Regions from separate parts of the Agrobacterium burrii genome, predicted to be linked through region 2. Evidence: predicted binding sites of a transcription regulator. Region 2 holds the regulator's gene; each other region holds the start of a gene.
The links. The regulator PhoB, encoded in region 2, activates phosphate uptake and scavenging genes when phosphate is short. The targets are predictions, from matches to a motif close to TGTCATNNANCTGTCAT.
Positions count from the first base shown of each region.

Region 1: the regulator PhoB is predicted to act here: its motif matches at 1,502-1,518, upstream of JZX89_RS15485 (LTA synthase family protein).
Region 3: the regulator PhoB is predicted to act here: its motif matches at 1,913-1,929, upstream of JZX89_RS11345 (DUF1045 domain-containing protein).

Region 1 covers NZ_JAFLNA010000008.1:17,882-22,068, forward strand. Annotated here, with positions in the region: gene JZX89_RS15480 (NAD+ synthase) at 1-1,350, opposite strand, end outside; gene JZX89_RS15485 (LTA synthase family protein) at 1,576-3,516, shown strand; gene JZX89_RS15490 (DUF1003 domain-containing protein) at 3,633-4,166, shown strand.
Region 2 covers NZ_JAFLNA010000005.1:359,642-363,828, forward strand. Annotated here, with positions in the region: gene pstB (phosphate ABC transporter ATP-binding protein PstB) at 1-648, shown strand, start outside; gene phoU (phosphate signaling complex protein PhoU) at 747-1,472, shown strand; gene phoB (phosphate regulon transcriptional regulator PhoB) at 1,504-2,187, shown strand; gene JZX89_RS12610 (GcrA family cell cycle regulator) at 2,481-3,017, opposite strand; gene JZX89_RS12615 (aspartate aminotransferase family protein) at 3,448-4,187, shown strand, end outside.
Region 3 covers NZ_JAFLNA010000005.1:109,662-113,848, reverse strand. Annotated here, with positions in the region: gene phnE (phosphonate ABC transporter, permease protein PhnE) at 1-386, shown strand, start outside; gene phnE (phosphonate ABC transporter, permease protein PhnE) at 386-1,735, shown strand; gene JZX89_RS11345 (DUF1045 domain-containing protein) at 2,022-2,720, shown strand; gene JZX89_RS11340 (alpha-D-ribose 1-methylphosphonate 5-triphosphate diphosphatase) at 2,717-3,853, shown strand; gene phnN (phosphonate metabolism protein/1,5-bisphosphokinase (PRPP-forming) PhnN) at 3,850-4,187, shown strand, end outside.

The sequences.
Region 1 (4,187 bases), on a different contig from region 2:
CGGCGGCACATGGGTGTTGCGCCAGGCGGAAATGGCGTAGACCTGCATCTTGTAGAGGTCCTTGATGGGGTTGAAACCGCCATTCATGTCGCCGTAGAGGGTGGCATAACCCACCGACATTTCCGACTTGTTGCCTGTTGTCACCACCATCGAGCCGAACTTGTTGGACACGGCCATCAAAATGGTGCCGCGCGTGCGGCTCTGCAGGTTTTCTTCGGTAATGCCCTCTTCCGTACCTTCGAAGAGATCTGACAGTGCCGAGAGGAAACCTTCCACCGGCTCAACGATCGGCACGATGTCGTAACGGCAGCCCAGCGCTTTCGCGCAATCGGCGGCGTCCTTCAGCGATTCTTCCGATGTATAACGGTAGGGCAGCATGATGCAGCGCACCCGCTCCTCGCCCAGCGCATCGACGGCAAGGGCGGCGCAAATCGCCGAATCGATGCCGCCGGAAAGGCCGAGAACCACGCTCTTGAAACCGTTCTTGTTCACGTAGTCGCGAAAGCCCAGCATGCAGGCGCGGTAATCCGCCTCCTCGCCCTCTGGTATTTTCGAGAATGGTCCGCTTTCGCAATGCCAGCCTTCCGCCGTGCGTTTCCAGTCGGTGACGGCAAGTGTGGCCTCGAACTGGCTCATCTGGAAAGCAAGCGTCTTGTCGGCATTGAAGCCGAAACTTGCGCCATCGAATACCAGCTCGTCCTGCCCACCCAGCTGGTTGGCGAAAACCAGCGGCAGACCGCTCTCGATCACCTGTTTCAGTGCCACCTGATGGCGCACATCCAGCTTGCCGCGATAATAGGGCGAACCGTTCGGCACCAGCAGGATTTCCGCCCCGCTTTCGGCCAGCGTCTCGCACACGCCCATCTCGTTCCAGATTTCCTCGCAGATCGGAATGCCGATCCGGACCCCGCGGAAATTATACGGACCGGAAATCGAACCCTCGGCGAAAACACGCTTCTCGTCGAACTCGCCGTAATTCGGCAGGTCGATCTTGTCGCGCAGCGCAACGATCTTGCCGCCATCCAGCAGCGCCACCGAATTGTGCCGACCTGTCTCGCCCTGGCGCGGGAAACCGATAACGACACCCGGTCCGCCATCGGCGGTTTCGGCCGCCAGTTCTTCCACCGCCCTCAGGCAGGCCTTCAGGAAAGCCGGCTTCAGCACCAGATCCTCAGGCGGATAGCCTGAAATGAACAGCTCGGTCAAAAGCAGGAGATCGGCGCCCTGCGTTGCCGCATCGGCCCTTGCCTCACGCGCCCTGGCGAGATTGCCCGCCACGTCGCCAACGATCGGATTGAACTGCCCGACGGCAATCCGGAGATGGTTCTGGATATCGTGTCTGTCGCTCATGCCATTTCAATACCGCGCCCGTGTCCGCTCCGCAACGCGGCAATTGCATGCGGCAGCACCCTGCCCTTACCTAACGGAATAACGCTCACGCTAAGGTTATCGCCCTGCCCGCCAGTTTCGCCAAAGTTCATGTCGCGTTCATCGCGCTTATGTGACAGTTACATGACACTTTTGCGACGCCCGATTCACCTCCCCGGATTGGGCGGCTGCCTGAAATACCGGAGTATGAGTTTGAGAGATTCGGCGCCAAAAACAACGGCTTCCGAAAAGGCTGGTTTCGTCTTTTCGCCTGCATGGACAAGGAGCCTTTCGAAGCTTTCTGGCACGGCCTATACGCTTGCCAATCTGACGGTCGCATCCATCGTGCTGGTCGTTGCGCTGGAGTGGATCGCCCGCGGTTCGCTCCATGATGTCGGTGCTTTCCTCACCTCGTCGGCCCGTCCGGGCATGACCACCATCGCCGCTGTGCTCACCGTGCTCGTAGCGCTGGATGCGATCCTTGGCCGGCGTTACCTGTCCCTCATCGCCGTTGCGCCGCTCTGCGCTCTCACGGGCCTGATTTCGGCGCAGAAACAGACCTATCTCTCCGATCCGCTTTATCCCTCCGACCTGCTGTTCGGCCGCCAGATTTTCGAGCTTCTGCCAACCATGCTGAAGGCGCAACCGCTGACGGCAGTGCTGGTCGGCCTCGGCATCTGCGCAGCCATTACGGCTCTCGTGACGCTCTGGCTGCTGGCGCGCCGCCATTCCCCGTCACTGAGCTGGCGTGAACGCGCTGGGGGGCTCACACTGGCGCTGCCGCTTCTTGCCGGCCTTGCCTCGCTGATGGACTATTCGCATTATTCATGGCTGCGTGATCGCCTCAACATCATACCCATGATGTGGGATCAGCAGGAAAACTACCGCCATAACGGCTTCCTGATGGCCTTCGCCTTCAACATTCCCATGGCCAATGTCTCGGCACCGCAGGGATATAGTGAAAACAGCATCGCCGATCTAACCTCGGAGCCAGCCGCCTTCGCCGCCAACAAGGGCGATTACCCTGATGTCATCATGCTGATGAGCGAATCGCTGTGGGATCCGACCCGCCTTGAAAACGTGAAGCTCTCGGCCGATCCGATGCCGATCATCCGCGCCAAACAATCCGGCAACGTCTTTTCACCTGAGTTCGGCGGCATGACGGCGAATGTGGAATTCGAGGCGCTGACCGGCTTTTCCAACGCCTTCCTCCCCTATGGCAGCATTCCGTACCAGCAATATATCCGCCGCCCGGTGCCTTCGCTCGCCAGCTTCTTCCGCGGCGAAGGTTATTCCGCCATCGCCATGCACCCGTTTCAGGAATGGTTCTGGAACCGCAAGGAGGTCTACAAAAATTTCGGCTTCGAGGAATTCCGCTCGGAAGAAACTTTGCCGCCCATGGAAAAGCGCGGCAACTTCGCCTCCGACGATGCATTGATGGACGAAATCATGGCGGCGGCCGACGGCGCGCGCAACCCGCTGTTCCTCTTCGCCGTCACCCTGCAGGGACACGGCCCCTACGAGGCGGGCCGTTACGCTGTCGATACCATCGGCGTCGAGGGCGATCTTTCGCCTTCCGCATCGCAGGCGCTGGCTACCTATTCGCAGGGCGTGGCCGAGGCTGACGATGCGCTTCTGAAACTGATGCGCTGGGCCAAGAAGCGCGACCGCGAAACCATCATCGTCCTCTTCGGCGATCACCTGCCGCCGCTCGGCCAGACCTATGTGGAAAGCGGCTATATGCCGGGCATGGTGGCCAGCCGCCGCGCACCGCTGGAAGTGATGAAAAAGGAGCATGAAACGCCGCTCGTCGTCTGGTCCTCCAAGAAGGGGGTGCGCAAGAATATCGGCACCATCAGCCCGGCGCTTCTGCCCTATCATGTGGTGAAAGCCGCCGGTTTCTCCGACCCGTTCTACACGGGAACGCTCGGCGAGGTTCAGCAGGCCTTTTCCGTCATCGACCGGCATATGCTGGTGGCAACCGACGGCAAGGCCCTGCCCGACTGGTCGATCGCCCCGAATTCCATTCCCGACGTGGTGCGCGATTATCGCCTGCTGCAATTCGACATGATGTTCGGCGAGCAATATGGCCGCGAGCGCTTCTTCCCCGGCTTCAACTGGCTACACCAGGGCACGCCGGCCGTCTGATGGTTTTTAGCGGGAACGGCTGAACCGCATGGCGGTGGAAATCGTTTGAATTCCGCCGCCATGCGGGTTTATCTCGCACAGAGCGCAAGCACCTCATCAGCAACCGGAGACACACCGTGTCAGACATCTCCGACTACATCACTTCGCATTTCAAACGCTCCTCCCGCGAGATCGGCGACGTGGAGCGACGCATTCTGGAACTGTCGCACCAGAAAAAACTGATCTCGCGCGACACCAATGCGGAATTTTCCGCCGGCGCAAGCCTTGGCGACAGGTTCGCCGACAACATCGCCAAGATCGGCGGCTCCTGGGGTTTCATCCTCAGTTTCTGCTTTTTCCTGGTGGTCTGGGCCATCATCAACACCATTGTGCTGACGACAGGCGCCTTTGATCCCTACCCCTTCATCTTCCTCAACCTGCTGCTCTCCATGCTGGCCGCCATTCAGGCGCCGATCATCATGATGTCACAGAACCGCCAGGCCGCCCGCGACCGTTTCGAGGCCGCCAAGGATTACGAGGTGAACCTGAAGTCGGAACTGGAAGTGCTGTCGCTGCATGAAAAGATCGACGTGAAGGTGCTGGCCGAACTGGCGGCGCTGCGACAGGACCTCGCCGCGCTCCACCACCACGTCACCCGCAAGGGCGACTGACGTCAGGCAAATTCATCCCCG
Region 2 (4,187 bases):
CCGTCCGGTTGCGGTAAATCCACCTTCCTGCGCACCTTGAATCGCATGAACGACACGATCGATGGCTGCCGGGTCACCGGCAAGATCACCCTCGACACCGACGATATCTACGACCAGGCGATCGACGTCGTGGAATTGCGTGCCCGCGTCGGCATGGTGTTCCAGAAGCCGAACCCGTTCCCGAAGACGATTTACGAGAACATCTCCTACGGTCCGCGCATCCACGGTCTTGCCCGCAACAAGGCGGATATGGACCAGATCGTCGAACAGAGCCTGCAGAAGGCTGGTTTGTGGAATGAGGTCAAGGACCGACTGCATGAATCCGGCACCGGCCTTTCCGGTGGTCAGCAGCAGCGTCTGTGTATTGCGCGCGCGGTTGCCGTCAGCCCGGAAGTTATCCTGATGGATGAGCCCTGCTCGGCGCTCGATCCGATCGCAACCGCCAAGGTCGAGGAACTGATCCACGAACTGCGCGCCAACTATACGATCGTTATCGTCACGCACTCCATGCAGCAGGCAGCACGTGTTTCCCAGCGGACCGCCATGTTCCACCTTGGTCATCTTGTCGAAGAAAACGAAACGGACAAGATGTTCACCAATCCGGACGACCAGCGCACGCAGGACTACATCATGGGCCGCTTCGGCTGATTTCCGGCCGGCGCTTTATCGAAACCGAACAAGACTGGTGCCTTTGCCGTGCCCCGCTGGCGTGTACGTGCATGAAGGCCAAGCCGGAGGATTAGACCATGACACAGACAACGACCCATTCGCATATTCTGTCCGCTTATGACGACGAATTGAAGTTCCTGACCCGCCGCATCGCCGAAATGGGCGGTCTGGCCGAGCAGATGTGCGCGGATGCCGTGCGCGCACTGGTCAATTCCGACGCTGCGCTGGCGCAGAAGGTTATTTCCGACGACGCGATCCTCGATCATTCCGAGCGCGAGATCGGCGACAAGGCCATCGTCACCATCGCCAGACGGCAGCCTGTCGCGGCCGATCTTCGCGAAATCATCGGCACGCTGCGTATTGCCGGCGATCTCGAGCGCGTCGGCGACCTTGGCAAGAACACTGCCAAGCGCGTTATCGCGGTTGCCGGCACCGGCGTGCCACGCAAGCTTGCCCGCGGTCTCGAACATCTGTCGGAACTGGCGCTGGTGCAGCTCAAGGAAGTACTTGACGTCTATTCCACGCGTTCCGCCGAGAAGGCCAACGCCATCCGCGAGCGTGACGAGGAAATCGACGCCATGTACACGTCGCTCTTCCGTGAGCTTCTGACTTACATGATGGAAGATCCGCGCAACATCACCACCTGCACGCACCTCTTGTTCTGCGCCAAGAACATTGAGCGTATCGGCGATCATGCGACGAATATCGCTGAGACAATTTATTACATGGCCACCGGCAGCCAGCCGGAGGGCGAGCGTCCGAAGGACGATAGTTCCAACACACTCGGTTCTGTGACCGAATAACAGACAAGCAGAAGCTTGCGGAGTTCAGCATATGGTGCCCAAGATTGCAGTTGTGGAAGACGAGGAAGCGTTGAGCGTCCTCCTTCGTTACAATCTCGAGGCTGAGGGATATGACGTCGACACGATACCCCGTGGCGACGAGGCGGAAATCAGGCTGCAGGAGCGTATTCCGGATCTTCTCATCCTGGACTGGATGTTGCCCGGCGTTTCCGGCATCGAGCTGTGCCGGCGCCTGAGAATGCGGCCCGAAACCGAACGCCTGCCCATCATCATGCTGACAGCGCGCGGTGAAGAAAGCGAGCGGGTGCGCGGTCTTGCCACCGGCGCCGACGATTATGTCGTCAAGCCGTTTTCGACGCCGGAACTTATGGCCCGGGTCAAAGCGATGCTGCGTCGCGCCCGTCCCGAGGTTCTTTCATCGGTGCTGAAATGCGGCGATATCGAACTGGATCGCGAAACCCATCGTGTTCACCGCAAAAGCCGCGAAGTCCGTCTTGGGCCGACGGAATTCCGCCTGCTGGAATTCCTAATGACATCTCCGGGTCGGGTGTTCTCCCGCTCGCAGTTGCTGGACGGCGTCTGGGGTCATGATATCTATGTCGATGAGCGCACCGTTGACGTTCACGTCGGACGCCTGCGCAAGGCGCTTAATTTTTCTCACATGCAGGATGTCATCCGCACCGTCCGCGGTGCCGGGTATTCGATGGAAGCTTGAGCGAAGCCGGGTTTGCAGCTTCAGTGAGCACAAAATCCGACCAAAAATCAAAAAGGCCCGACACCATTCCGGTTTCGGGCCTTTCGGTTTTGAACATTCCCTAAAAATGAAACTCCATCCGTTGAACGGCCAATCGACGGCCCGCGGGTATCCGGATTGTGTGGCAAGACACGGCGGTGATGGCGGAAACGGTCAGGCATGCCACTGGCGTATTTCCCAACCGGCCTGATTTTGTCAAAAAAAACGGGCCAGAAGGCCCGTAGTTTTTGAGTGCTGAATGCGTGCCGCAACACTCAAGCCTTACGGCGCTCACTGACCGGCTGATAAGCGAGCTTCGCATGGAACTTGCAATAGGGCGAGGATTCCAGCGCCTCGCAACCGCAGAAGTGGAAGTCATCCTTCAACGGGTCGCCGACCGGCCACTTGCAGGTGCGCTCCGTCAGTTCCGTCAGCGTCAGGCGACGGGAAATCGGCGTAACGACATTTCTGGAAGAAGGAACGTAGTCGAGAACTTCGGCGGTCTCGATGCCGATTTCTTCGTGCAGCGCTGTTGCCGCGTTCGAACGGGTGAGAATTCGGGCCGGCGCCGCATTGACGCGGCCCGCGAAATTTGTCGCGCGCGGGGCAGGTGCTGCTGTGCGCTTGGGCGCGGAGCGTGCCGAAGTGACCGGTCCGCCAGCCTTGACGCGTCCCGGCAGATTGAGACGGTGGACCTTGCCAATCACGGCATTACGGCTGACGCCGCCCAGCTGTGCTGCTATCTGGCTGGCGCTAAGTCCTTCGGCCCACAATTTCTTGAGTTTCTCGACCCGCTCGTCTGTCCAGTTCATGCCGCTTCTCCGCTTGTCGCGTATATTTCGGCAGAATCCATCTCCGTCTCGCGGGTGTGCCGCAAGCGTGGTTCCTACCGGATTTTAGGTGACTAGTTCCGCCGCAATGCAGTCTAGTAATTAGCGATTAACCTAGTGCCAGCCCGACTCCGTGGCAAGAGTCGCGGGAATCATCTGGAATCGATTTTCCGGTTTTCCCCAACTTGCTGGGGTGTTGAGTCAGAAAGGCAACACCTTGGGGCTCTCCCGCGGCTGCCTACTAGTGCTTGAGAAGCCCGGGAAACGCGGACTTTTGTTGACATCGGCAAACGAACTGACAATAGTGCCCCTGCCGCCGCGAGGCGGCATTTTTGATTTTCAGGCGAGGGATAACCCCGCGAGCCTATTGACAACCTTATGACAGCGCATCCGCGCAAGGAGTGATACAGCCATGGCCGAAGCCGGCGCGCCATTGTTTGATACGTTTTCAAGAGCCCCCCTGCGCTTCGAGCGCGGTGAAGGCGTCTGGCTGTTCACGGAGAGTGGCGAACGATATCTGGATTTTGCAGCCGGTGTTGCGGTCAATTCGCTGGGCCACGCCCATCCGCACCTCGTGGAAGCAATCAAGACGCAGGCCGAGAAGGTCTGGCACGTCTCGAACCTCTATGAAGTGCCGGGGCAGGAAAAGCTCGCCAAGCGGCTGACGGAGGCAACCTTCGCAGACAAGGTGTTCTTCACCAATTCCGGTGCTGAAGCGCTGGAATGCGCCATTAAGACGGCGCGCCGTTATCATTATTCAAAGGGTCATCCGGAAAAGTTCCGCATCGTCACCTTCGAAGGCGCCTTCCATGGCCGCACGCTGGCGACGATCGCTGCCGGCGGTCAGCAGAAATATCTCGAAGGTTTTGGCCCCAAGGTCGAAGGTTTCGATCAGGTTCCTTTCGCCGATATCGATGCCTTGAAGGCCGCCATCACGACTGAGACGGCAGCGCTTTTGATCGAGCCTATTCAGGGCGAGGGTGGTATTCGCGCGCCGAGCAAGGAATTCCTGCAAATCCTGCGTGGATTGTGCGACGAGCACGGCCTGCTCCTGATTTTCGATGAAGTCCAGACAGGTGTCGGCCGCACAGGTAAGCTGTTTGCCTATGAGCAGACCGGCGTTGCGCCGGATATCATGGCGGTTGCCAAGGG
Region 3 (4,187 bases), 250 kb from region 2:
ACACAATCGGCGCTCTGGGCAAGCTGTTCTTCGAAGTGGTGGAAAATGCCGACATGAAGCCGGATGAAGGCCTTCGCGCGTCTGGCGCCAACTGGCTGGAGCGCGTTCGCTTCGCCATCGTGCCGCAGGTTCTGCCCAATTTCGTCTCCTACGCGCTGCTGCGCGCCGAAATCAACGTGCGCGCCTCCACCATCATCGGTGCGGTCGGCGGCGGCGGCATCGGCGAGGTGTTCCGGCTGTCGATCGGCAACGATCACGCCTCCAAGACCTATGCCATCATCATCCTGCTGCTGATCACCATCATCGCCGTCGACCAGTTTTCCAGCTGGCTGCGCCGCAGACTGATCGGCCATCAATCCTTCGAATTCGGACGGGGAGCGGCCTGATGTCCTCCAGCTTCATTCTCAACACTGCCGAGCGCGAAAGGCTGACCGCCGCGCATCCCGCGATTTTCAAACGCGGCTTCATGCAGCGTTACGGTCTGCTGGTCGGTATTCTCGCTGCCGTCATTTATCTCATCAGCTGCTTTTTCTTCTTCAACGTCGGGCCGGCTTTCATGCAGGGCCGCTGGGATCGTGCCTCAAGCTATATTCAGGACTGGTATTCCTGGCGTGCCCAGCCGCGCCTGCGCTTCGAAGACGGCAAAGTAGCGCCGCAATGGTCGAGCCGCGGGCAATATCCGGTCGACTCAAAGATCGACTGGTTGCAACCGCTGCCGGATGGCGGCTACAGCGTGATCTATGCGGGCATGGAAAACCGCCTCGACGTGACGCCGACCCGGGTGGATGTCTATGTCGACGGCAAGAACTATCCCGTCATCATCAATGGCGAGCAGGCGCGGGCGCCTGAGGAACTGCCGGAAGAAATTCAGCAGGACGGCAACAAGGTTCTCGTCCATTATGGTTTTGCCGGACAGGCGGAAATCCGCACCAGTCAGGTCTATGTACAGCGCCGTTTCCTCGGATGGGCAAACTTCCTGTTCGACACCAAGTCGGAATTCTGGGGCAAAGGCTATGGGGAACTCGCGGCTCTGGCGCTATGGGGAGAAAGGCTCGATCCCGAGCGCTCCAATATCAGCCATATGGGCGATGATTTCCTCGATAACAGCGTCTGGCAGCATGCCGATATTCTTTCCAAGCTGATGCAGACGCTGGTCATGGCCTTTGTTGGCACGCTGTTCGGCACGCTCGTTGCCCTGCCGCTCGCCTTCATCGCCGCCCGCAATATCACAGCCAACAGGGCCGCCAACTGGGGCATGAAACGCCTGTTCGACTTCCTGCGTTCGATCGACATGTTGATCTGGGCATTGTTCTTCACCCGCAGCTTCGGTCCCGGACCGATCCCCGGCATCGCCGCGATCTTCTTCACCGATACCGGAGCGCTCGGCAAGGTCTATGCCGAGGCGCTGGAGAATGTCGATGACAAGCAGCGCGAGGGCGTCAAATCGGTCGGTGCATCCCCGATTGCCGTCAATCGTTTCGGCGTGCTTCCGCAGGTCCTGCCGGTCTTCATTTCCCAGTCGCTTTATTTCTGGGAAAGCAACACCCGCTCCGCCACGATCATCGGTGCGGTGGGTGCGGGCGGTATCGGCCTGAAGCTGCTGGAAGCGATGGGTACCAATGCCGACTGGGACAAGGTTGCCTATATGGTTTTGCTCATCCTCTTCGTCGTTTTCCTGTTCGACCATATCTCCAATTCGCTGCGTTCGCGCCTGATCGGAAAAACGCAACACTAGGCCATTAAAAGGGGCGGGATTGTATGCGAAGGCCGTAACGGCTTTCCTTTCCCCGCCCCATAAAACCACCCGCCCAAAGACGGTTTTTTGTCCCTGACGCATTCACCCCGAGGTCCGGGCGCCCCAAAGGTGCGTGCGGGGGCTTAACCGCATTTCGAATGTGCTTTTTTCCATCTGCATCATCATTCTGTCACGGAAAGCGATTACCTCGCACTCCTGACCTTGCGGGAAGCGGGCGAGTCACGCCAAATAGCTTCTCATCCTTGGTTTTCCATGACACTGAAGAGTGCTTGCCGTGCGCTACGCCATCTATTTTTCTCCGGCTAAAGATCATCCGCTGACTGAAGCAGCGTCGCGCTGGCTTGGGCGCAATGCATTTTCCGGTACGCTGCATGATGACCATGACGCCTATGCGGAAACGACGGAAGAACCCCGCCGTTACGGTTTCCACGCAACCCTGAAAGCCCCTTTCGAGCTTGCCGAAAAATACAGCGAGGCCGAGCTTCTCGCCGCTGTCGAAGGTTTTGCCGCAAGCCAGTCGGCCTTCGATATTCCGCGTGTCGTCGTTGGCGCTCTCGGGCCGTTTTTCGCGCTGATTCCAGACCGGACCTACCAGCCGCTGCAGGATTTTGCCGCCGAGATCGTCGACCATTTCGACCGGTTTCGCGCGCCTCTTTCCGAGACCGATATTGCCCGCCGGCGGCCACAAATGCTGACGGAAAGCCAGCGGCAGAATCTGTCGCTCTGGGGTTATCCGCATGTCATGGACGACTTCCGTTTTCACATGACGCTGACCGGCCGTATCGACGAGGGCGACCAGCCCGCCATGCATGAGGTGCTTTCGGCGCGTTTTGCCGAATTCGTCGATCAGCCTCTCACCATTTCCGGCCTCGCTTTGTTCATTGAAGAAACGCGCGGCGCGCCCTTTACCGTTCACCGCTGGCACTCGCTTGGCCAGCAGCCAAAGAAAGATGCGAACCCATGACCGAGCACGCCCTGTCCAATGCCCGTATCGTTTTGGAAGACGATATTATTCTGGGATCCGTTCTGATCCGTGACGGCAAGATTGCTGATATCAGCGAAGGCGCCTCCAAAACCGGAGAAGATCTCGAAGGCGATTTTCTGATCCCGGGTCTGGTGGAACTGCATACCGACCATCTGGAACAACACTACTCACCGCGCCCCGGCGTGATCTGGGATAAGATCGCCGCCATTCAGGCCCATGATGCACAGGTTGCGTCATCAGGCATCACCACCGTGTTCGATTGCCTGCGGCTCGGCTCGGACGAGGATGGCGGTTTCAAAAAGGGCGAGATGCGGGAAATGGCTGATGCCATCGAAGCGGCGGCGGATCAGAACCGCCTGCGCGCCGATCACCTGTTGCATCTGCGCTGTGAGGTCGCTTCCGCCGATGTGCTGGAACATTTCGAAGACTTCGAAACCGATCCGCGCGTGCGGCTGATTTCGCTGATGGATCACTCCCCGGGTCAGCGCCAGTTCCAGTCGATGGATCAGTACATCTTCTATTATCAGAAGAAACGCGGATTGAGCGACGAGGCTTTTGCCGAGTTCGTGCGCCGGCGGCAGGCCGCATCGGCTGAATATTCCGCCAAGCACCGTGATTATCTGGCCGCCAGCTGCGCCAAGCGCGGCATCACCGTCGCAAGCCATGACGACGCCACCGAAGCACATGTGGGCGAAGCCATTGGTCACGGCGTGAAACTGGCGGAATTCCCCACCAGCGTCGAGGCTGCAAAAGCCTCGCACAGCGCCGGCATGAGTGTCTTGATGGGCGCTCCGAACATCGTTCGCGGCAAGTCCCACTCCGGCAACATCGCCGCCCGCGATCTCGCCGAAATCGGCGTGCTGGATGTCCTTTCTTCCGATTACGTGCCGTTCAGCCTGCTTTTCGCACCGTTCCTGCTCGCTGATCAGGTGGAGGCCATCACCCTGCCGGAAGCGCTCCGTATGGTCACTGTGACGCCAGCTCGGACGGTTGGTCTTCTTGATCGCGGCCGTATCGCGACGGGATTGCGGGCCGATCTGGTTCGGGTTCACCGCGAAGACGGCGTGCCCGTCACCCGCTCGGTCTGGCGTCAGGGCAAGCGCGTGGCATGACCGGCAACGGAGAAGACAGCCGGCGCGAGAAAACGCCTGGCACGATGATCGTGGTTGTCGGCCCGAGCGGGGCCGGCAAGGATACGCTGATGGACTATGCGGCAACGCAATTGTCCGGGCGGCCCGGCTTCCACTTCACCCGCCGGGTCATTACCCGCAGCGGTGATGCGGGCGGCGAAAATCACGATGCCGTTTCGATGCAGGAGTTCAACCGGCTGCAGGAAGAGGGCGCATTCGCCGTCTCCTGGCAGGCGCATGGGCTGAAATATGGCATTCCGGCTGCGGTCTATCGCCAGCTTGAGGCGGGAGACGTGGTCATCGCCAACGGCTCCCG